Regions from separate parts of the Paenibacillus sp. FSL K6-2859 genome, predicted to be linked through region 3. Evidence: riboswitches for the same ligand, from Rfam matches in the RefSeq annotation. Region 3 holds a riboswitch; each other region holds the start of a gene.
The links. Region 3 has a riboswitch for cyclic di-GMP ahead of MHB64_RS29790 (NPCBM/NEW2 domain-containing protein). Riboswitches for the same ligand answer to the same signal wherever they lie in the genome.

Region 1 (8,131 bases), 6.3 Mb from region 3:
TCGATGAAATTGGCTATTCTCGGACTATTGCTTGAACGAAATATGCATCCCTATGAAATTACACTAGTCATGAAAGAGCGCTCCATGGACCGGATTACAAAGCTCCAGCTTGGGTCTCTCTACTACGCTGTCGATAAACTTGCACAAGATGGTTATATCGAAGCTTTAGAAGTGATTAGCAGCAGTGATCGCCCAGACAAAACCATTTACGGTATTACTGAGCAAGGTAAAAATTTATTCGAGCAGTTAATTCTACAGCAAATTAAAAAGAACGAGCCCTTCTATCATCCGATGTATATGGCTCTAGCCATGTCCCGTCATGTTGATCAAAACAAGGTGGAGAAGCTGCTCGAAGAACGTATTCGGGAAACCGAACATCAGGTGAATCTGGCTTATCAGGTATATGAAGAACATATTCCTATTGTTCCTCGTTCCGCCCTTCATCTCATGTACGGCACCTATGAACACACCCTTATTGAACTAAAATGGCTGCAACGTCTCTATGATGATGTTGTAGCACGCAAGTTGAATGACATTGGAACACCACTTAATACAGAGTAGAGTCCTTAGGGCCTCTACTCTTTTTTTGCTTTTCCAGAGACAATAAATACCATACTAGAATCTAAGCGTGTACAATATGTACGTGTACGCAATCATATTTCCCTGGGAGGAATCACATTGTTGAGAACGCTGCCTTTAAACAAGCGCGGTATACCAGCCAGCCGTATTGCTCTAGGTTGTATGGGATTTGGTGGGGGCTGGGATCATGAACCGATTACCACCGAGAATGTTAAGCAAGGACATGCAGCCGTCGACGCTGCACGATCTATTGGTATCAATATGTTTGATCACGCAGATATTTATACCCGTGGTAAAGCCGAGAAGGTATTCGGTCAGATCTTTAAAGAACGCCCAGGACTCCGCGAAGAAATCATTATCCAATCAAAGTGCGGTATTAAGCTAATGGAGCCTGGAGACAGTTCTAATGTCTTTGATTTCTCAAGCCAGCATATTCTAAGCAGTGTGGATGGAATATTATCACGACTAGGAACGGAATATATTGATATTCTGCTGCTGCATCGACCTGATCCTTTAATGGATCCGGAGGAAGTGGCCTCCGCATTACATCAATTGAAGACAGCTGGTAAGGTTCGTCATTTCGGCGTCTCCAATATGAGTGCAGCGCAGATCAAAATGCTGCAAGCCTATTGCGATGAACCTTTTATCGTAAACCAGCTACACATGAGCCTAGCCAAGCTCAGCTGGGTCGATGCTGGAATCAGTGTAAACCGTGAACCTTGGAAGGATATTACCTTTCCCGAAGGAACCCTTGAACATTGCCGAATGGAGAACATTCAGCTTCAAGCTTGGGGCCCACTCGCACAAGGCATATTTAGCGGACGTTCATTAGAGGATCAGCCAGAGAATATCGTCCAGACAGCCGCCATGGTTAAACAAATTGCAGATAAAAAAGGAACAACACCCGAAGCCATAGTGCTATCCTGGCTAATGACACATCCGGCAGCTATTCAGCCTGTGATTGGGACTGTGAATCCGCAGCGCATCGCTGCCTGCGCCGATGCGGACAAGCTGGAGCTTACTCGAAAAGAATGGTATGACCTATATGTTAGTTCACGTGGTACTCGTCTTCCCTAACTGAACCCACAATTAAAACTCGCAAGAATTCTTAATAGCCTAATCGCGCTTCACGCGCGATTAGGCTATTTTTAATGCAGTCGCCTCTTATATCGTTCTTTATTGCGAATAAAAATAGATATCAAGCGATAAACCGAGATAAATAGAGATAAATTAACATTATCGTTCTTTATAGAGTACAAATGAGACTTATTGACAGTTTTCTTTTCAAATTATTCCATGTATTATTCATTACAGAAGTTGTTCTTAATAAAGAACAATAATAACGAACCAAAGTAACTCAAGACATTGAGGGGAGGTATTCCTCTGAGACCCAGATCAGCAAAAAGAAGGCCTAAACGAAAGAAGCAAATCGGATTACGTGTTCTGCAATCAGGAATGGCTGTCTCCGTCTTGTTTCTGACTACCTCGCAGCAAGTGGGTAGTACCTATGGTGGTTTTGGAGCTACTGCGCAAACCACTAGCACCATTAGCTTTTGCGAAGTATTTCCAAACTCGATCAAGGGGCTTCTAACAGAACTCAAAGATCATATCGAAAGAGCTACTGCTTTAAAAGGATCTCTGCAAAGCTATACCCCTTCAGGCAGTCTCTCAGACGTTTCGGGAATAGAAGGCATGACGCTGGATGAGCTTGATGTCGCAGCGCAAGAGATTTCCACACAAATCTCCGCACTTCAATCTCAAATCAATGGCGTGAATGAGCAACTGGCCACCAACAGCCAAATTTGGAACGAAATCAATGGTGAGCTGAACGCAGCAGCAGCCGTCCTATTCCAGATTGGAGGATATATGACCTCTCTAGATTCAAACTGTCTAGAAATCAAGGATGAACCATTCTTCAGAGAGCTGCAAAGCAGCCTAAATCAAAGTGGGGTAATCTCTGAATCTCTAAATGCTTCATTAAAGGGAGTTATCCAGTACCTAAACTCCATACACGACATCGGCCTTCCATTTGCTTCGGTAGTGACCAGTGATGTATATGGACAACCCGAGTTACGCAATGAGGCGTTTCAGCAGCCGTTGCCTTTCCTGATTCCTTTTAGTCAGCCGGCCGGCAATATCTCTAGCGAACTGACCTCCACTTATGAGAATCTCAACACTGAAATGAATGACCTTAAAGAATCCGCTACTTCAGGAATCAGCAATCTTCAGAGTCAGCTCCAATTGATCAGTCAAGCCCGTGAACAACAATTGGAAGCCCTTGAGAAAGCCCGATTAGAGGCGCTGGAACAAGCGAAGAAAGAAGAAGAGCGTTTGGCCCTGGAGAAGAAGGAAAAGCAAGAAGCCGAGGACAAAGCGAAAGCAGAAGAGAAAACAAAAACGGAAGTGACTCCACCGACAGGTGAAGCAGCTCCAGAAAACATAAATAAAGAACAACCTGAAGCCCCAGCCACTAACCCAGTCGTTCCGGGAGTTGGTGAAGAGCCAACGATTCCACAAGATGTACCACAGCAAAAGGTTCCTCAGGAGACGCCAAAGGCGGAAGATACAACCTCTTCCCCACCGGCAGCAACACCAGCTCCTGCGGCCCCTCAACAAGACAAAGGTGGAGAATAATATGCGGATTAAAAAAATGATCAACAATACATTATCGAGCATCATGCTTGTCATCTTTATCCTGCTGGTGGTAGCTGTAGTTTTATCAAAGGCCTCCGGCGGTGAACCTGCCTTCTTCGGATACCAGATCAAATCCGTACTCTCAGGTTCGATGGAACCAGGGATTCACACCGGATCGATTGTCGCTTTAAAACCCGGAGGAGATATGAATCGCTTCAAAAAAGGCGATGTTATCACCTTTAGAAATGAAGAAAACCTGCTCATTACTCACCGTGTTGTGGAAGCAACAATGAACAACGCTACTGGTGAAGCCATGTATCGTACGAAAGGCGATAACAATGATGCGCCTGATATGAACCCTACCAGTTCAACGAATGTTGTAGCTGAGTATACCGGGGTTACCGTACCTTACGTAGGTTACGCTATGAATTTCGCAGTTTCCAAAGCTGGAAGTGTCGTGCTCATGATCGTACCAGGCTTGATGCTCCTGCTCTATGCCCTGTACTCATCATGGAAGGCTGTAGCTGCACTCGAAAAGAAAAATGCTGCTATACTGCCCACCTCTCCACCCCCAACTGAAATACAGTAATCCGTTGATTGTCCGCTTCCGCTTACGAACCGGAAGTTACAATATATAAATTTTATAAAAAAACCACAAAAACCGAGGAGGAATTTTAATTATGGGTATCAAAAAAACATTGGGTCTTGGCGTAGCATCTGCAGCACTGGGTTTATCATTGATTGGTGGAGGAACCTTCGCTTACTTTAGTGACACTGCACAAAACACTTCTACATTCGCTGCAGGTACACTCGATTTGAACTCCGACCCTTCTGTTATCGTAAATATCGCAAACCTGAAGCCAGGTGATACTGTATTTAAAACCTTCAAATTAAAAAATGACGGTTCCCTCGATATCGGATCTGTTCTTCTTAAGACAAGCTACTCCGTTAATGATGTGGGCGGTAACAACAACGGTGTTGATTTAGGTAAATCCATTAAAGTTAAATTCTTAACAAATCTTGATAAGAGTAATATATTTCAAGCCGATAAAGTAGTTTATGAAACAACACTAGCCGATTTGAAAGCTTTGTCCCCTGATATCGTAGAAAGAAAGTTTTTACTCAGTGAAGCAGCTGGAATTAAAGCCGGTACTAATGATACATTCGCAGTCCAATTTGAATTTGTTGATGATGGCCAAGATCAAAACTATTTCCAAAAGGATTCATTAACACTAACTTGGGATTTCTTTGCTAAACAAGGCAAAGGAACTGACTACTAATCTAATAAGTCTTCCATTCGAAGAGCAGCAGATTCTTATTCCGGAAAGCGGATAAGTAGATGCTGCTCTTCTCTTTACAATAAACTTTGTCGAATTTATCGATATTTGCTATACTAATAACAAAAAATACGGAGGGGCGTCAGCATAGTGGCACAAAATATGGGCCAACGTATCCAGCATCTCCGCCTAGAAAAGGGATTCTCCCTATCTGAGCTTGCGGACAGAGCGGATGTTGCTAAATCGTATCTTAGCAATGTGGAGAGAAACATCCAATCCAATCCTTCCATCCAGTTTATCGAAAAGATCGCCGATGCGCTTCAGGTATCCATCCATGCTTTGCTCTATGGAGAGCCTAATGATGCTGAGGAATCGCCTTTAGATTCGGAATGGTTCCGATTGGTGCAGGAAGCTATGGCCTCAGGCATAAGCAAACGCGAATTCAAGGAGTTTCTGGACTACCAGAAATGGCGCCTGGATCAGAAGGACTAATCCTTCATCTGATCTAATAAGATCCTCTTCTACTCATACTATCAAACATAAACGCCTTCGCCCTCCTAACATGGATGGCGAAGGCGTTTTATATTCTAACCATGTATCGTGTACAACTTATAGAAAAAGGGCACAGCGATTTATCGCCATGCCCTTTTTCGGTATATAACGCTCTAATGTATTACTGCACGGCTTGCACAGTCTTCTCCTGAAAGAATCGACGAATTTCATCTGCCTTTATGCCAGCCTTCTTAGCTGCTAATAATAAATGTACCCACTCTACGTCTACATCAATAACCTGCTGTTCTCTGTTGCTTCCCTGGTTGGACTTGTCCAAAAAATCTCCTCCTAAGATTTTACGTCCCCAGGCAATCCGGCTGTCATAGTATTTCTACCTTAGACCCGCGACTTTGTGCCCCTGTCTTTCGGCAGGTTTACCTTTTACTGGACCCTTTACACGAAAGGATCTACTTCAAAAAGGATGAAAAACGCTAACTGCAATAACATTATACTATACTAAAGTGGAAAAGTGTGTCGATTTCTGATTAGTTTTTCCATTAAAAAACAAAAAATAGAAGCTCTTTTCTGTGATATCTTGTCCTATTAACACGATACTCGTCCTATTCATAAAATTAATTAAGCCAATATAATGATGCTTCCTTCCCTATTAGTTAAAAATAAGGATATTAGAATCATTTTAGTGGGCCTTAGGAATGGGTAATGAGAAGAAACAGCGTTCTTTTCATTAGAACAAGCTAACCCATACCATTTTGCGAACGTATTGGACGAAAGAATGAATTGATTACACGTGTGGAAAGTAGCACAATAAGATGAGAAATGAAACCGCAATCATCACAGCTCCAGTAAGCGTTGACACAAAATGTCACGTATGGAGTTCATCCGTTAAGGAGGATGTATTCATGGCAGCCAAAGAGCCCTATAACGAATCCATTTGGAGTAAGTATTACGGACCCAATTTAGGCTACATTCAAGAAAGATATGAACAGTTTGTGAAAGATCCATCCACCGTAGAGAATAATTATCGCGAGCTTTTTACAAATTCGGGTCCCCCACCCCTAACACCGGACAGCGAACCGGCTCCACAGCCTCGCATTTCGGGAGACACCGAATGGCTTAGAAAGGCAGTAAGAGCTTCCAAGCTAATCGCTAATATTCGTATATATGGCCATATGGCCGCTGATATTGATCCGCTTGAGCGTGATCACAATCCCATGGCTAAATATCTCGAACTCGAAACCTATGAGCTGACTCGTGAGGATCTGATCGCACTACCTGCCACGCTCATTTGGGAGAATGCCCCGAATGATGTGCATACCGGATGGGATGCAGTTCAGCGTATGCGTCAGGCTTACACCAAGACGATCGCCTATGAATTCGGGCATGTGCATGAAGAAGAAGAACTGAAATGGTTGAACAGACAGGCAGAATCCACAAGCTCACCAGCGCCTTTAAATAATACAGAACGTAAAGAGCTGCTAAACCGCCTGATCCAAGTCGAGCAATTCGAAACCTTCCTCCACAAAACCTTTGTGGGTCAGAAGCGTTTCAGCTTGGAAGGCAATGACGCTCTCGTACCGATGCTCGATGAAATCGTACGCGCTGCTGCGCATGACGGTGCAGAGCATATTCTGATGGGCATGGCGCATCGTGGTCGCCTCAACGTTCTTGCCCATATTTTGGGCAAACCTTATGATATTATATTTTCAGAGTTTCATCATTCTCCAAACAAGGAGCTTTTCCCTTCCGAAGGCTCTACAGGCATTAACTATGGCTGGACGGGTGATGTGAAATACCATCTCGGTGCAGACCGCGCTGTTCGCGAAGGAGAAACCGTACGCACAAGAATAACACTAGCGAATAACCCAAGTCACTTGGAATTCGTCAATCCTGTCGTGGAAGGCTTCACTCGTGCTGCTCAAGAAGATCGGAGCACAGCCGGATTGCCGAAGATTGATACCAGTAAAGCTATAGCGGTGCTAATGCATGGCGACGCTGCTTTTCCAGGTGAAGGAATTGTTGCAGAAACACTTAATATTGGCAAACTTCAAGGTTATCAGAATGGCGGGACGATCCATATCATTGTTAATAACCGGATCGGCTTTACGACAGAAAGTGAAGACTCCCGTTCAACGCATTATGCGAGTGACATCGCAAAAGGATATGAAATTCCAATTATCCATGTCAACGCTGATGATCCCGATGCCTGTATATCAGCTGTTCGTTTAGCTAGCGCATATCGCAATCAATTCAAAAAGGATTTCGTTATTGATCTCATCGGTTATCGTCGTCATGGACATAACGAAATGGATGATCCTGAAACTACACAACCTATCGTGTACGGCAAGGTGCGTAATCATCCAACCGTTTACAAGGTGTATGCGGAGCGGCTACAGCGTGAGAAAATCCTTACAGCTGAAGATGTACAAAAGATGCACATTGAAACAGAAGGCGTATTGCAACGTGCATACGATAGTATGAAGGAAGGCAATCACAAGAAAAAAGAACCAAAAGCCTTCGTTCCTCTTCAAACAGAGCGCTCAGCGGCAGGGACTACAGCCGTACCGATCTCCAGTCTGCAAGAGATTAATCGTGAGCTACTAACCGTACCTGATGGATTCCAAGTCTATCCGAAACTGGAACGTATTCTGCAGCGTCGCAAGGATGCATTGAATGAGGGTGAAAAGGTCGACTGGGCACTCGCCGAGTCTCTCGCTTTCGCTACCATCCTGAAGGATGGAACGCCAATTCGACTTAGCGGTCAGGATGCACAGCGCGGCACCTTTGCACACCGCCATCTAGTACTGCACGACAGCAAAACAGGAGAATTATTCTCTCCGCTTCATCAGCTAAGTAATTCCCGTGCTTCCTTTGGCGTATATAACAGTCCGCTATCTGAAGCTTCTGTGCTAGGTTTTGAGTATGGATATAATGTGTTCGCACCAGAAACTTTCGTCATCTGGGAAGCACAATATGGCGACTTCGCCAATGCAGGTCAGGTTATATTTGATCAATTCATTGCCGCCGGACGTGCGAAATGGACACAGCGCAGCAATCTCGTCGTCATGTTACCGCATGGTTACGAGGGACAGGGACCCGAGCATTCCAGTGGTAGATTAGAACGCTTCCTG
Region 2 (8,131 bases), 6.0 Mb from region 3:
CAGTTACAGCCCAGAAAGTCGCCTTCGCCACTGGTGTTCCTCCACATATCTACGCATTTCACCGCTACACGTGGAATTCCACTTTCCTCTTCTGTACTCAAGTCACCCAGTTTCCAGTGCGACCTCAGGTTGAGCCCAAGGTTTAAACACCAGACTTAAATGACCGCCTGCGCGCGCTTTACGCCCAATAATTCCGGACAACGCTTGCCCCCTACGTATTACCGCGGCTGCTGGCACGTAGTTAGCCGGGGCTTTCTTCTCAGGTACCGTCACTCCGGTAGCAGTTACTCTACCGGACGTTCTTCCCTGGCAACAGAGCTTTACGATCCGAAAACCTTCATCACTCACGCGGCGTTGCTCCGTCAGACTTTCGTCCATTGCGGAAGATTCCCTACTGCTGCCTCCCGTAGGAGTCTGGGCCGTGTCTCAGTCCCAGTGTGGCCGTTCACCCTCTCAGGTCGGCTACGCATCGTCGCCTTGGTGGGCCGTTACCCCACCAACTAGCTAATGCGCCGCAGGCCCATCCCTCAGTGACAGATTGCTCCGTCTTTCATTCTTTCTTCAGGAGAAGAAAGAAATTATCCGGTATTAGCTACCGTTTCCGGTAGTTATCCCAGTCTAAAGGGCAGGTTGCCTACGTGTTACTCACCCGTCCGCCGCTAAGTTATTTTGAAAGCAAGCTTTCAAAATAACTCCGCTCGACTTGCATGTATTAGGCACGCCGCCAGCGTTCGTCCTGAGCCAGGATCAAACTCTCCAATTAGTATTGAAAAGAGCGATATGCTCATTTTGAAACATCTGACGAGAAAATTAATTCTCACGATGAAATTTCAAAAGCGTAAAATACGCTGTGAAACTCATCAGTTTTGGAATTCACTTTCGTGATTTCCTACTCACTCGTTGTTCAGTTTTCAAAGATCAAGTTCTCGTTGGCGCCGTTTAATGTCTCAGCAGCAACTCTTATAATATATCATGTTGTTCTCAGTAATGCAAGCTTTATTTTTCGAAAACCGTTTATATCACTCTCTCAAACATTGCCTGTACGCTTTCCAACAACGCTTAACTATAATAACCTATCTATTCATAGAAAAGCAACCCCTAATAGAAAAATAAACAACCAGCTTAATAATTAAGCTGGTTGTTTATTTAATAGAGTTATGATTCTAGCGATGCAAATTAATAGTATTTTGCTGCAGTATACTTACTTGAAGCCTTAATAAAATCTGCATTCTTCTTACTCTTCGCTGCCGATGCATCTACCGTAGTATCAATAGTAACCCATTTCCCATCCATCAGTACTTCATTCCATGCATGATATTGGGTAACGTAGCTAGTATTCCCCATCACCAACTTAGCAGGCACATCTACACTACGCAGCATTGCGGCAAAAAGAGAAGCATAGTCATAGCAGATTCCTTTTTTAGTATTCAAAGTGTTGTTAATGTTCGGAATATAATCTGTTGTTACGTTATTAGCAAGAGAATAATCGTATTGTACATTAGCAACTACATAGTTATAGATTGCCTTAACTTTTTCTTCATCTGTTGTTTTGCCTTTTGTAAGCTCTTTTGCCTTAAGGATCGCTTTATCAGAAGAACTCCATTTCACATTCTGTACGGAGCCCAAATATACGGAATTCGAGTCACTCATGGTTACATCTACTACTTCGGAATATAACGATTTGTATTTATTTCCTGTTGTGTTCTCAAGAACAGAAACCTTATAAGTACCATTACCTTGTTGTAAAGGGAAGTCCTCCGCTTGTCCAGAAGCATATAAGTTATATGTATAGCTGCTGTTGTCTTTAGTGATCATGAGTTTGATTCTTTTATCTTTCGGAATATCATAGTTAATCCCAATAACACCTTGAGCCACTTTTGATGTAATCAACCAGCTCGCATCTACACTTGCGGCTTGAGCTGTGCTTACCGGAACCGCAGTAATTAGTACGAACAGCGCCATCATCATAAAATAAACCTTTTTCACGGATAAAACCCCTTTCGGTAGCTGGCTGCCATCCTTTCGGGAAGGCCCTTTAGCTTTGCGTCCCTACCTTTCGATAGGTTTGCCGTTATCGTATAAGCTCTATCTGTTCTAATTTCACTAGACAAATTAACAGAATCAGTCCTAGTAGAAATATGAATCTAAGATTCTTATATATTTTATAAAAACAAAAAAAGCCTCTTCATTCGGTAACTGGCTGCCATCCTTTCGGGAAGGCCCTTTAGCTTTGCGTCCCTACCTTTCGATAGGTTTGCCGTTTATCGTGTTTAGCTTTTATAGTCTTATACTACCATATTTATCCTCGTAAACAAGAACAAAATTGCTAGATTTACTATTATTTTATAGTTATTTCTCTGTATTTGAGTTCTCTTGTTATTTCTCGTCAACGATTAGGAAAGCTTGGCATGAACAATCAAACGATGTGTAGGATCTACTAGTGGGTCACACGTAATTAGGGTAAGAATTTTATCTTTGTTATTCCCGTCTAGAACAGACACATCACTAGGAAGTACAACAGAAATATCATAAACCTCGTAATTATAAGTCTGATCGCTAGTTTTTACCGTAATCGTATCCCCAATCACAACCTCATTCAATCGGTTAAACAATCTGCCCGTAGTTCTAGCTCTATGCGCAGCTATTGCAGCGTTCCCTATTTCTCCTAATGGAGTTGTTTCTTTCATATGGGCCGCAGCATGCTTCATATTCGCTTTAGTAGCCCCTTCTAATACAGGCAGCTTCAGATCGATCTTATCGATCTCAATTAATGCGATGACTTTGCCACCCACTTCAATTTCCGGTTCCGGCTTTTCTGTTTCTTGCGGCTGTGCTTGTGCATCTAGAACGGATTCCTCCGCTAGTAGCTGAGTGACCTCGGCATATCTGCTCTTCAGATCAGGTGGTGGAGTGCTTTCAGTGGTGCTGAGTTCAGCTGATTCTAATAGCTTATCCTGCTGCCAGTCGTTATACCATTCGTTAGCTTTTGGATAGAGCATGATAAGGATCCCAGCCAGTATGAGCACGCACGAGAATTTACGCATGATTGTCACCTCCGTGTATTGATTCTCTTGATTTTAGAATACCCATTTACGACTTCCGAAGAAATTAATGATCACCGTAACAAAGGTTACTAATACCTTGGAGATCAACACTTGAATGCCTAACTTGTCAGTCAACAGATGCATTAATAGCAGCGATATCCCTAAGACCACCAGATTCAGCATGATAAACTTCAACAACTGTACCTTATCAAAACCTTCTTTTTTGCCACGATCGCGATCCCGAAAGGTTACTTTTTTATTCAAAATAAAGCTATTCGCTGTCCCTGCACTATAAGAAATCACCTGTGCCAATGCATATACCATCCCAAGTGAGTTCAGTAATGTGAAGATTACGAAATCAATGAGGGTATTTACCAGACCTACAGCATTAAATTTGAGAAACTGTATGAAAGCAGTCCGCAAGTTCTTATCTGACATCATTGTAATCCTTCCGGCGATCCACTTCTTCTTCGTTACGATATCCTATGGTCTCACTGACAATATACAATGGTCTATCCTTAGACTCGTCATAAATCCGTCCAATATACTCACCGATTACACCTAGCAGCATCAGAACGATACCGTTAAAGAGCAAATTGACGCCTACAATGGAAGCCCAACCCGGAACCGTCCATGAGGTGAAAAAGATTTTTTGAAACAATACGAAGAATAAATAGAGAAAGCTGGAGAAGGAAAGAAAGAATCCGACATACGTAGCAATCTTAAGTGGCTTATGCGAAAAAGAAGTGATCCCATCCAGCGCAAAGCGAATCATTTTCTTAAGAGGATACTTAGTTTCTCCTGCAAATCGTTCTTCCCGCTCATATTCCACCATCGTCTGCTTAAAGCCGACCCAGCTCACTAAACCTCTGACATACCGATTTTTTTCCTTGAGACCCCGCAAGACATCACATACCTTACGATCAATAAGACGGAAGTCACCTGTGTCCGTAGGAATGTCTACACTTGTCATGCTGCTGAGCAACCGATAAAAGATCTTAGCCGTTACTTTTTTGAACATCGTTTCTCCACGGCGCTTCAGCCGCTTCGCGTACACAACGTCATAGCCCTCTTTCCACTTCTCGATCATTTGCAAAATGACCTCCGGTGGATCTTGAAGGTCAGCGTCAATAACAACAACCGCTTGACCTTCGGCATAGTCCATGCCAGCTGTAATTGCTACCTGATGTCCGAAATTACGCGAGAAGTCAATTAGCTTGACGCATTCATCCCGATCACTGATCTCCCGAATCATCTGGGCCGAACGATCACGACTTCCGTCATTAACGAAGACTAGCTCATAAGTATCGCCGCATTCGTCCATTACTTTTTTCAAACGTTCATAAGTAACGCTAATTACTTGCTCCTCATTGAACATGGGTACAATTACACTATATCTGGCTTTCACCTTTATTCCTCCTAAAAGCTTTATGGAGCGTTACAACTTTCTATTCCTCATAATAACGCTGTAAGCATAAACTTATTGTTATAGATATTTTGAAAAAATCTTAGAAAACCCAAGATGGGAACCAACGCAGCATATCCTTCACATAATCTCCGCTTACCTGCATCCCTGATAGGACTGGGTAGAAGGCGACAAAGAGCAGCAAAGCAACAGCCACATAGATATAACTAACATAACGAGCCTCAGGATACTTACTATCTAACAACTTCATTATATATACAATACCAAGAATCATAAAAGGCACCATAGCAAAATAATGGTAGATAAAGGTTTCCCTTGGGACAAGCATCCACGGAACATATTGTGAGAAAAATGCGATCCAGATCATATAAAGGTTCTTATCCTTGCGTTTCAGTGTAATCCACAGCGTTGCCAGCATTGCGAATATACCCGTCCACCAGATAAGCGGATTCCCCATAGTCACTATACTGCTGACCTGACCTTGCGGCAATCCTTCACTGCCACTGAAGAACCAGACGGGTCTCTTCATAAACGGCCATTGCCACCAGGAGGACGCAAAAGGATGTGTAGCTACAAGCTGACTGTGATAGTTGTACATGTTCTTTTGAGAATCAATCAAGCCTTTTATAGTAAAGCCCTCTGCGGAAGCAGATAAACCCGGAACAAAAGATAAACTATAAATAATGACCGGTATGATTACGAAGAATGCAATACAGCTAGCTAGGGTAATAATGGTATTCTTCCAGAATGAATTTACGGCTTCGCGACAAGTGCCTAGCAGTTCCTTGTCTTTGATCTTCCCTTCCGCGAGCAACCGTCCCGATGCTTGGTATTCTCTGTAGCGCTCGAAGAGCGAAATCGCTAGCATAATGGCCAGCCCAGCTCCTCCGTACAGTACAATCCATTTGGAGGCTACACCAATTCCGAAAAATAGACCGGACCAGAATAACGGAATTAGCGTTTTTCTTAAGGGCTGCCTGAAGAAATTCATAGTGTAATATCGCTGCATGAAATAAAACATTAACATGATGAAGAATACTCCGTATACATCGATCGTAGAGATTCTTGTTTGTGTGAAATGCATAAAATCCAGTGCGAACAATCCAGCTGCAAGTGCTGCATATTTACTCTTTTTAAAGAGACGTAGTGCCATTACATAAATGAGAGGCAGCATGGCAATCCCGAACAATGTTCCGATAATACGCCAGCCGAAAGGATTGACTCCGAATAGTTCCATCCCTACTGCGATCAATAGCTTGCCTAGTGGTGGATGAGTGTTCTCATAAGGCACAATCCCGTGTGTATATTCATAAGCTGTCCGTGCATGGTAGATCTCGTCAAAATAAGTGCTATTCATAAAGTTAGAATATTCTGGGATGAGTGACTGCTCATCAAAAAGATTGGCAGGTTCTCCTCTTTTTGAGGCTGCATTAGCATCCGGTGTAACACCGGCTATAGGAAGAGGTACTCTTTCGCCTCCCTGCTCATAGAAGGCCATTTCATTTAAAGTGAACCCTGGAGATGTGACTGTAAACTTCACGTATCTTGCTGCAACGTTCAAAGGTTGGCTTTTCCAGATGAAGACATTCCCAACATCCTCGCTCACATCCAGCGGATTGCTCCAAACATCAGGAGATTCACTGAACTCAAGCTTAAACTTACCGGTACCTACACCACCGAATATATTCACTCGTTCCAATTGTTTAGTCTGTCCTAGATCTACATAGAAGCTTTCACCGCTGGCAGCTGGCTCCCACAAGGTCTCTGGAGAGTTAGTAGAACCTAAATTATATAAAGCAATTGCCGCGTAAACGGCAGTAATGGCAAGAATACATATCCAATCTATACGCTTAAACTTCATCGCTTAAGTCTCCCTCCCTTCTGGTGCGGTCTTATTTGCTCGACGACTTTAAGGTCTTCCTCATATTTTTCTTCAGGTGTTGGTGGTGCTGGAAGAGGTTTTACTCCCCCACGAACATACACGTCATAACCGATGTAGAGCATGTATAGCAATAATGACAGGTTAGTGATAGAAGTGACCAAAACGATTCCATCTGCACCTGGATTTACACCTGCATTCAGATGGGTCAACGTATAAGCTACATTGATATACTGCGTTAAGCTGAATCCAAGGAATAAGGATAAAAACCTACGATCCCGACTCGCTATATAAGTGAACATGCATAAAATAATAGCAGGGAACATATAGCGTTCATGCATTTTGGTTCCTAGCACAAAGACCACTACAATGAGCACCATACCGATAAAGTAGGATTTGGATAAATCCAAGCGATCTTTTTTGAAGGAATAAAACGCTGCTACGGCTACTGCCACTAAAATAAATATGAAGCCCCATACACGATAAGTAATGCCCAGCCAGGTTAAGTCAAGGGATGACCACATGGGGTCAGTCAGTGCATACAAATTAAATGCATTCACAGAAGAATAGGGATAGGAAGATAAGGTACTCTTATACAGATTAATAAGCCCAACTAAACCACCGTTATTCCAGAAAAATGGTGCAGCAAGCAATCCGAATATACCTAATCCATACAAAGCTCCTAATCCAAGCTGCTTCCAAGCACGGTGATGATAAAAAGCAAACATCAATACCGGCGTAAATATTAACGCTTGTGGTTTGATTAATGTTGCTAATGCAAACAATATCGCGGATTGAACAAACTTTTTGTTCGCAGCGCCATGAATACTGAGCAACAGGAAAATCAAAAAGAACGAATCCGCTTGTCCCCACGCTGCTGAGTTAACGAGCACCGCCGGATTAAACAGAAACAACAGCATTAAGCCAAAAGCTATCCCTGTACCCAGTTTTTTGCGAGATATTTGATATATGATGTAACCCAGCACTAAATCAGAAATAATCGCCGGTAGTTTAAATAGTAAATTCTCTCCACCCGAATCATGGACAAAGCCAAATACGCCGCGAATAAGACTAAGCAGGTACAAAATGTACAAATAACCTGGTGGATAATCGGCAAAATACCCTTCCTCATAAAACTTGCCTGGACCTAAATCAACCATACGCTGTCCCCAAGCTATAAAGGTATTCATGTCATTCTGATAGCCTTGTGCCGTCAGACCCATCCAAACCCTTAGGATAAAAGCAACTCCGATGGCAATACTTAACCATTTGGAATAGACATTCTCTGGTTGCTTCATTAGCTTCTCACTGCGGAATGCTTTTGTATAAAGCACTGCAAAAAACACACTGAACAGTGCTGAGATCAACAGCATCTTAGTTGGAGATACTTTATGTGGGGTATCCGCTTTTTTGCCACCCGCATCCTGATTAACTGCTGCACTATCCAGTGAGATGACATTAGCCCCTTCGGGAGCTGCATCTAATTGTTCTACAGACAAATCATCAAAATAAGCCTTACCTTGAATCAAGCTAGAATAGCCTCCCAAAGCTGCACCTATGCCGAATTCTTTCTGCTTAGGTCCTGTCTGACCTATGTATTCAAGATACTGCCACTCTCCTTCTGTATCCGTTACGCTGGGATAACCCCCACCTACTCCAACGGCAAGGATATTGGCGCCCATTCCCTCGCCTGCGGTACTTACAACTTTGATCCATCCAGAAATTTTATAATAACTGTCCGGCGTTGCCTTAATCGTCTGCACCCATTTCACATGATTGGGC
Region 3 (8,131 bases):
TAAACGTTGCTCTAGTCGAAGATATCAATAACATGATTGATACCGCAGTAAATGAATATGGAACGCTAGATATACTAGTGAATAATGCGGGTATTATGGATGGATTTGAGCCAGTTGGTGATATTAATGATGAGAGATGGGATCTTATCTTTGACATCAATACCAAAAGTGTAATGCGGTCCACACGTAAAGCGCTACCTATTTTCCTCGAAAAAGGAAAGGGCGTTATTGTGAATACCGCTTCTACAGGTGGCGTAAGTGGTGCTCATGCTGGAGCAACTTATACTGCCTCCAAACATGCAGTAGTAGGCTTGACAAAAAATACAGCTTTTATGTATGCCAACAAAGGCATTCGTTGTAATGCCATCGCACCAGGAGCTACTGCCACTAACATTAGTGCTTCTATGAAAAATATTAATGAGTTCGGCATGAGCCGTACTCAACTTACACAGGCTGTAATTCCTCGGGTGGGTTCACCCGAAGAAATCGCACAAGTTGCGTTGTTCCTGGCTTCCGATGACTCCAGTTTTGTAAACGGAGCAGTCCTCGCTGCCGATGCGGGATGGACTTCTGCATTCTAAAATTAGATAGCATAAAAACTCCGCTAGAGATTACTCTAGCGGAGTTTTTTATGCGCTTGATATTTCCAGGCCAACCCTTCAAAATAGAGAGAATGCTAACTATAAAGGGAGTTATATGAAATGAACGATGTTAGGGCGCGGAATCACGTGAAAGTGATTGGAGAAGGAGAACGAACCATTGTTTTTGCACATGGATTTGGGTGTGACCAGAGCATGTGGCAGTTTATTACGCCCTCTTTTGAGAAGAAATATCGAATCGTTCTATTTGATTATGTAGGCTCAGGTAACTCTGATTTAAGTGCATATACAACAGATAAATATCATACGCTCCACGGCTATGTACAGGATGTATTGGATGTCATCGAAACGTTGGAACTCAAAGATATTATTTTTATAGGTCATTCGATTAGCTCTATGATCGGGATGCTGGCTTCGATTGAGCGGCCGGATTATTTTGATAAAATGATTATGATAGGTCCTTCTTCATGTTATTTAAATGAGGGGAATACTTATTTCGGAGGCTTCGAGAAAAGTGATATTACTGAGCTTCTGGAGATGATGGAGATGAATTTCGCTGGCTGGGCTAGCTTTATGGCACCTCTTGCTATGAACAACCCTGACCCGGTGTTAACGAAAGAGCTGGAGCGCAGCTTTATCTCGGCAGATCCTGTTATTGCAAGGGAATTTGCAGAAGTTACGTTCTTTTCAGATCATAGGGAAGATCTACCTAAGGCTACAATCCCTACACTTATTCTACAATGCTCGGATGACAGTATCGTACCTATAGCGGCTGGAGAATATCTACATAAACACTTGAATAATAGTACCTTCCGTTTAATGGAGTCTAAAGGGCATTACCCACACATTAGCCATCCTGAGGAGACCATCACTTTAATTAATGAATATCTTACGTAAGCTAGATGAGATTATGCTGTGTTGAAAGGATATTTAGATCATGGATGACCGATTAAGATATGCGCCTTGTGGCTATGTTTCTATTACCCATGAAGGAATAATCAAGGATGTAAATCAGACGTTTTTGGACCGTATGGGGTATAAACAGGTTGATTTGGTGCATAAGCATTTTGAATCTATCATGTCTACGGCAAACAAGCTTATTTTTCATTCATACTTCTATCCTTTTATTAATCTTAATGGACAGGTGGAAGAGTTATTTATAAATCTGAAAGATAGTGATGGTAAAGCGGTTCCCTATTTATTGAATGGCAGAAGGCTCGAGTGTGAAGGTGTAGAGGTCATTGATTGTATCCTGGTACAGATGGGAAAACGTATTGACTATGAGCTGGAGCTTCGGTCTGCCAAGAAGCAAATAGAAGTGGCTTATTGGGAAAAGGATCAGGCGCTTGCCGAGCTCAAGCGAATTCATTTAGAAATTGAACAGAAACAAGCCGAGCTGCTGGAGATGAATGCCGTTTTAGTAGAGTTATCTAATACAGATAAGCTGACTGGGCTGAAGAATAGAAGGTTTCTTCAAGAGAAGCTGGAAGAGCAAATTGTAGGGTACGGCCAAGTTCAAACAGCATTTTCGCTGTGTATTATAGATATTGATCATTTTAAAAAAGTGAACGACACCTATGGGCATCAGACAGGTGACTATGTGCTGGAGAAAATGGCGAGTATCTTGAAACTGCAATCTCGTAAAGAGGATATTGCGGCTAGATATGGCGGTGAGGAATTCATACTTCTTTTACCTAATACAGACATCTCGGAGTCAAGGACTATAGCTGAGAATTTACGGCAGTCTATCGCGTATTCAACTTGGGAAATGGGCCGGATAACGGTGAGCATTGGTGTAGCTACATTTATTCCAGCCGATTCAGAAAACACCCTGCTGCAAAAAGCTGATCAAGCGCTCTATGCCTCTAAAGAACAGGGGAGAAACCGCGTTACCCACTTCATAGATTTGAATGAAAAGCTTCTTTAACAGGGGGCTTTTTTGTTATTTATAAACGATACATCCTCTTTGCTCTAATTGCTCTAAAATGTCTGTTTCCTTCAAGCTGTGATTCCATCGGAGATCCAGTTTCTCTAATCGTTCTAGTTGTAGAAGGGAATTCGGAATTTCTTGCAGGTTATTATCTCTTAGGTCAAGCTCAACAAGGCTGCTTAATTGACCTATTTGCTCAGGCAGCTGATTCAGTTTATTTTTTCGAAGGTTCAGTTTTCTTAACTTGCTTAGTTTACCGATAGATGAAGGTAGTTCAGTGATTCGATTATCATTTAAATCAAGTATCCGAAGTTCTTCTATAGCACCCAAATGCTCGGGTAACAAGACCAGTTGATTACCATACAGATGGATCTCTCTTAGCCCTTTTATTTGTGTGATTGAATCTGGCAGACTTTCTAGCTGATTGTAATATAGCCGCAATTCAATTAGACTGCTCATTGCGCCTAAAAGAGTAGGCAGTTGCTTGAGATTATTATCTGTTACATTCAGATACTTGAGTTTCTGGAGATTACAAAGCTGCTCCGGCAGCTGCTCGAACTGATTATTACTTAGGTATAGAAAAGAATCCAACCCCCGTAGTTCTCCAATACTCTCCGGCAATACCTTGAGTTGATTATGGCCTAAATCAAGCATTCTTAAGTGAACTAAACGACCGATGTTCTCGGATAACCGTTCGATGTCATTACCCGCATAATTTAGTACCTCTAATTCATCATGAAGGAAGAGTTGATCGGGAATCTCTTTAATATGGTTGTTGTACATGCTCAGTTCTAGTAGAGGATTGCTCTCAAACACGATCTCTGGCGTTTCTGTAAGTCCTTTTCCGTCAAAATTATATCTCATAGAAGGTTCTCCTTTGTTATTGGTATTGGCAATCGTTACGATAGAATATAACAGGATAATGATTTATTATCTGTATGTTGGTATACAAAACTATGGCGTGTTTTAGAAAGGAATAATGAGATGGAAGCTTCTTTTTGGAAAAGGGGATTTCTTTGGCGATCTGGAAGTGATCCGTCCCTCCAATGCAAGAGTGATATCAGCGGTGGCGATGAACGATACACTACCCGTTAGTTAAGGAACAATTGATGCTGCTGCAAATGGATCGTTTATTTTTATCGAATCGGTTATTACCCGAAATGAAATTTCATGCTGCGAGAGCGCGTGCAATTTTTACTCTAAGAAGACTATACCAAATATTCGGGATAGAGGAGCAAGGTGAGATGAGGATTAATCTCCGGCTGACCCATCAGCAGTTCGCGGATATAATCGGAACGCTCAGGGAGACGGCTACCCTTGTGCTTAAAGATCTGCAAGAGCAAAAGATTATTGAGATTCAACATCAACAGTTAACCGTGTTAGACCCGTCGTACTTACTGGAGTAAACGGATTTTGATTGAGAATAGTAGTTCTGGGATCTTTTTAAGAGAGTCGAAGATGAAAGGGGTTATGAATGTGGCTTGTAATCATTGTGTAGTAAGAGAACTGAATTTTGAAATTAAGGCTCATGGCGAGCTTAATCTAAGGATGTTACCTGAGGTTATTCATCATTTGAGTAGAAGCAATACGATACATAAGGTAGAAGAAAATGTGATTACGATTAAAGAGGCTGGGGCGCGGGATTTTCTGGATTTCTGTAATGATCATATGGCGTCGAAGCAGATTGAATTCCGTATAGATGACCAAACATGGAGACCTCTATCCGAGATGCCCACTGTACTTGATATGGAGTGGATTGATGAGGTTATCACTAAGGGGTTAGTGATTTGTCACTTCCAGCCAATCGTGAATGCAAAGGAAGAGATTTTTGCATACGAGGTCTTATCCAGATTTAAAAAAGAAGATGGAGCCCTTATCTATCCTAATGAGATCTTTACGGCGGCACGCAATCGTGGCCGTTTATATGCTTTAGACCGGTTATGTAGAATGACTGCTGTAAAATGTGCTGCACCCTTAAATAAAAAAACGTTTATTAATTTTATCCCAACGTCGATCTACGCTCCAGAGTTCTGCCTAAGATCAACAGTTGAATTGGCCAATCAATTAGGCGTAGATCCCTCTCTTTTTGTCTTTGAAGTTGTTGAGACGGAGAAAGTGGATGACCTTGCTCATTTGAAAGCTATTTTGACATATTACAAGGATCGGGGATTTGAATACGCTCTAGATGATGTTGGCGAAGGCTTCAGCACAATCGAGATGTTATTGGCACTTAAACCCCATTACATGAAGCTGGATATGAAATATGTTCAGGGTGTGTCTAGTGATCCGAGCAAACAGAAAGTAGCAGAACAGTTTTTAGAAAAGGCATTAGAAATCCAATCCGTTCCCTTAGCAGAAGGAGTGGAATTTAGAGAGGACTTTGAATGGCTTAAGCAGAGTGGTTATCAGTTGTTTCAGGGATATTTATTTGGAAAACCTGACCCTATTCCCAAACAGTGATCCTAATGAGTAGATCTCCGTCTAGAGGATGAGATGAATTCAGGTCAGAGTCTGATTACAGGTGAGCCCCGGGGCTGTACAATTTAGGTAATTGAGAAGGGGGGCGGATGAATATGGAATGGCATAAATACATCACACGTTGGGCAGATTCCAGGGGCTGGGAAGGGCGAGAGATTGATTATCAGTGGCCTTCTCCCTCATTTCCAGTGGTAAGTATTCGCAGCAATTTAGGTCGCTACTCTGGTCAGGGTTATGGCAGCAGACCTCGTGTGAAGACAGCTGTTGGATTAATTGCTATTGGAGATATAGCTGTAGGCTTGATTTCCATAGGTGCGATAAGCGTAGGGGTACTATCCGTGGGTGCAATATCACTAGGAATGTGGTTAGCACTTGGAGCGATAGCACTTAGCTGGCTTGGCTTCGCAGCTGGGGCGATTGCTATTGCAGGAGTGGCTGTAGGAGCGATCGCGATAGCCGAAAAAGCGTTAGGTGCTGTCGCCATAGGGGATACGGCATTTGGAGCGGTAGCCATAGGACGGATTGCTGGGGGAGCCGTAGCTATTGGACAATGGGCATATGGTCTAATCGCGGTTGGCGAGCATGGCTTTGGGTTAATTCCGATCACAGGTGATGTGTGGAATTGGTTTCGGCGACTATTTGGAGGTTGAACGCTCCTCCAGTCCTAAAGTATCACTCTTCGTCTGGGACAGTTGATAAATAATATCGATCAGTTAGAGGAAATTGATTGCAATTACCTATGTCGATCAAATATCAATTTCATACCAAATAATCATGCAATAAGATGCATAGTTATGTTAACCTTTGTAATGTAATCGAAACTTCATAGGCAAACCTATGGAAATGTAGGGACGCAAAGCTATAGGGACTAAGGTTATCACGACTATTGTCAGCCAGCTGCCAAAGAGTGTATAACGCTTTTTGTTTTTAAGGTTTAATAAAAATTAAGTCTTAATTTTTATGCAACTTTAGCTGCAATCAAGCTACTCTTTCGGGGTAGTTTTTTTTGTGCCCATTTTTAGGCATTGAAGAGATTTATATTACATCTGGGGGGTAGAAAAGATGAAAAAAATGATTGCAATCGCTACATCGGCAGCCATGTTAGCTAGCTTTTCGAGTGAGGCAGGTTATGCTTTAGCAAGTGATGTAAGCAAGGTAACTGTAGTGAACACTGTAGTACAAAGCAAGGCTGACCTAATAAGCAATGCGTCAGTTATTCCGTTTGATCTGTACGGCAAGGCTATCCTAGGCGCTTATAATGATGTTTTTAGAATGAATCCTGCGAATATTAAATCCATTACCAATAACGGTGGTAACTACTCAGGTTCACCTATAGCTAAGGCTATTGATGGCGATATGAGTACGCATTGGGAAACGGGCAAACCGAATAGTTCAACGTTTACGAATGAGGTTGTCTTTGTATTCAATGAGTCCACTGAATTAAATAGAATCGTATATGCTGCAAGACAATCCAGCGCAAAGGGTAAGGGGTTTGCCCAGGAATTTGATATTTATGGCTCAACAACGGATGCAGGCGATTATACGCTAGTATCCTCTGGAGAATATAAAGGCTCAACAGGTGACGTAGTAGAGGTGCAGTTTGACAGGGCAACCTTTAAGAGACTTAAATTTGTCTTCAAAAAAGCTAACCAAGATTGGGCGAGTGCGGCTGAGTTTTCTTTTTACAAAGAAGATGCCGTATCCGCTAAAATGAAAAATTTATTCACAGATGACAGCTTGAGTCAAGTTAGCGCAGCATTTAATACGATGGAGAAATTAACGGCTTTAGAACAAGAAGTGCAGACACATCCACTGTACGCGCAGTTTCAAGCAGATATAGAGAATGCAAAAGTACTTCTGGAGAATCATCAAATAGAGGCAACAGCGGCTAAGGTTTCGAAGCTAAAAGGCTATGGTACAGCATATGAAAATGCCTATAGCGAAGCTTATAGAATGCCCAACTCAAACGTATCAAAAGTAACGGTGAACGGCGGAAGCTACCCAGGTACGAAACCGGAATACATGCTCGATGACCAACCGAATACACACTGGGAAACCAATAAAAACAATGACGACAGCTTCACGAATGAAGTTGTGTTTGAGTTAGCGCAAGCGAAAGTATTAGATAGAGTGGCTTTCCTGGCTAGAGATAACCGCAAAGGCTTCCCAGAGGCTTTTCAAATTTATGCATCAGAAACAAGTAAGGGAGAGACCTTCCAGCTCGTATCTAGCGGAACCGCGAATAGTACGAATGACTTTCTGGAGTTTAAATTTGAACCTACGAAGTTTAAAAGATTGAAATTCAAGTTCACAAAAGCCAATATCAACAGACCCTTTGCAGCCGAATTTAGATTTTATACAGAGGATAAAGTAAGTGAAGCTGTAAATGGTATTTTCACAGATGGCACGATGAGTGCGGTTGTTCCCGCTTATAATAGCGTCGAAGCAATCAACGAATTAGAAGAAGCGGCAAAAGTACATCCGCTCTATCCAATCCTGAAGGATTCTTTGGATTTAGCTAAGAAGCTAGTGAATGGTGAAATTCAAACCGAAGGCACCATCATTGAGTCGGAACAACGTGGAGATATGAAAAAGCATGCGCAAGAAAACCTGAGAATTGGTTTCGGTACGAACAACCAGCCTACAGGTCTCGTTGCAATGCCTGGAGATACAATCAACGTTTATGTGGACGCAGCTTCGAGCGATAAATTGCCTTCTTTAGTCTTTTCTCAACAAGAGGCGGCTTGGAACGTTTGGGCTAGCAGTGTGAAATTGCGTCCAGGTAAAAACACAATAACCGTTCCTGAATTTGCGACGAATAGTTATTATGCACATGAAGTGACTAAGGGCGGTACAGTGTATATCGTCAATCCATATACAGCGGAGGAACAAGGTAAAGCACCTATGATCCGGTTCGAGGGGCTTACCAAGATCCCTATGATGACTAAGATTACAGATCCTGAACAATTCAAAGCCTTCTTAACCACCTATAAACAAAAAATAGATGAAGATAAGGCAGCGCATCCGAATGTTCAAGATCGCAAGCTCATTGATGTGGTGGAAATGGTCAGCGATCATGTTATTTTCACAGGCACTGCGACAGAAGCTTATAACATGTTTATTA

Region 1: it holds a riboswitch for cyclic di-GMP, as region 3 does, so the genes downstream of both, MHB64_RS01960 (anti-repressor SinI family protein) here and MHB64_RS29790 (NPCBM/NEW2 domain-containing protein) in region 3, are expected to answer to the same signal.
Region 2: it holds a riboswitch for cyclic di-GMP, as region 3 does, so the genes downstream of both, MHB64_RS03225 (transglutaminase-like domain-containing protein) here and MHB64_RS29790 (NPCBM/NEW2 domain-containing protein) in region 3, are expected to answer to the same signal.

What each region holds. Positions count from the first base shown of each region.
Region 1 covers NZ_JBBOYU010000001.1:441,464-449,594, reverse strand. The annotation lists gene MHB64_RS01990 (PadR family transcriptional regulator) at 1-561, shown strand, start outside; gene MHB64_RS01985 (aldo/keto reductase) at 679-1,656, shown strand; gene MHB64_RS01980 (hypothetical protein) at 1,945-3,213, shown strand; gene sipW (signal peptidase I SipW) at 3,215-3,802, shown strand; gene MHB64_RS01970 (TasA family protein) at 3,894-4,493, shown strand; gene MHB64_RS01965 (helix-turn-helix domain-containing protein) at 4,653-4,982, shown strand; gene MHB64_RS01960 (anti-repressor SinI family protein) at 5,164-5,319, opposite strand; cyclic di-GMP riboswitch class I at 5,347-5,431, opposite strand; gene MHB64_RS01955 (2-oxoglutarate dehydrogenase E1 component) at 5,903-8,131, shown strand, end outside.
Region 2 covers NZ_JBBOYU010000001.1:722,509-730,639, reverse strand. The annotation lists rRNA gene MHB64_RS03230 (16S ribosomal RNA) at 1-763, opposite strand, end outside; gene MHB64_RS03225 (transglutaminase-like domain-containing protein) at 1,177-1,986, opposite strand; cyclic di-GMP riboswitch class I at 2,000-2,080, opposite strand; cyclic di-GMP riboswitch class I at 2,189-2,269, opposite strand; gene MHB64_RS03220 (class D sortase) at 2,394-3,044, opposite strand; gene MHB64_RS03215 (GtrA family protein) at 3,078-3,485, opposite strand; gene MHB64_RS03210 (glycosyltransferase family 2 protein) at 3,472-4,452, opposite strand; gene MHB64_RS03205 (phospholipid carrier-dependent glycosyltransferase) at 4,553-6,331, opposite strand; gene MHB64_RS03200 (glycosyltransferase 87 family protein) at 6,328-8,131, opposite strand, start outside.
Region 3 covers NZ_JBBOYU010000001.1:6,692,133-6,700,263, reverse strand. The annotation lists gene MHB64_RS29825 (SDR family oxidoreductase) at 1-581, shown strand, start outside; gene MHB64_RS29820 (alpha/beta fold hydrolase) at 702-1,496, shown strand; gene MHB64_RS29815 (sensor domain-containing diguanylate cyclase) at 1,537-2,526, shown strand; gene MHB64_RS29810 (leucine-rich repeat domain-containing protein) at 2,542-3,393, opposite strand; gene MHB64_RS29805 (helix-turn-helix domain-containing protein) at 3,639-3,935, shown strand; gene MHB64_RS29800 (EAL domain-containing protein) at 3,988-4,989, shown strand; gene MHB64_RS29795 (hypothetical protein) at 5,103-5,657, shown strand; cyclic di-GMP riboswitch class I at 5,826-5,912, shown strand; gene MHB64_RS29790 (NPCBM/NEW2 domain-containing protein) at 6,070-8,131, shown strand, end outside.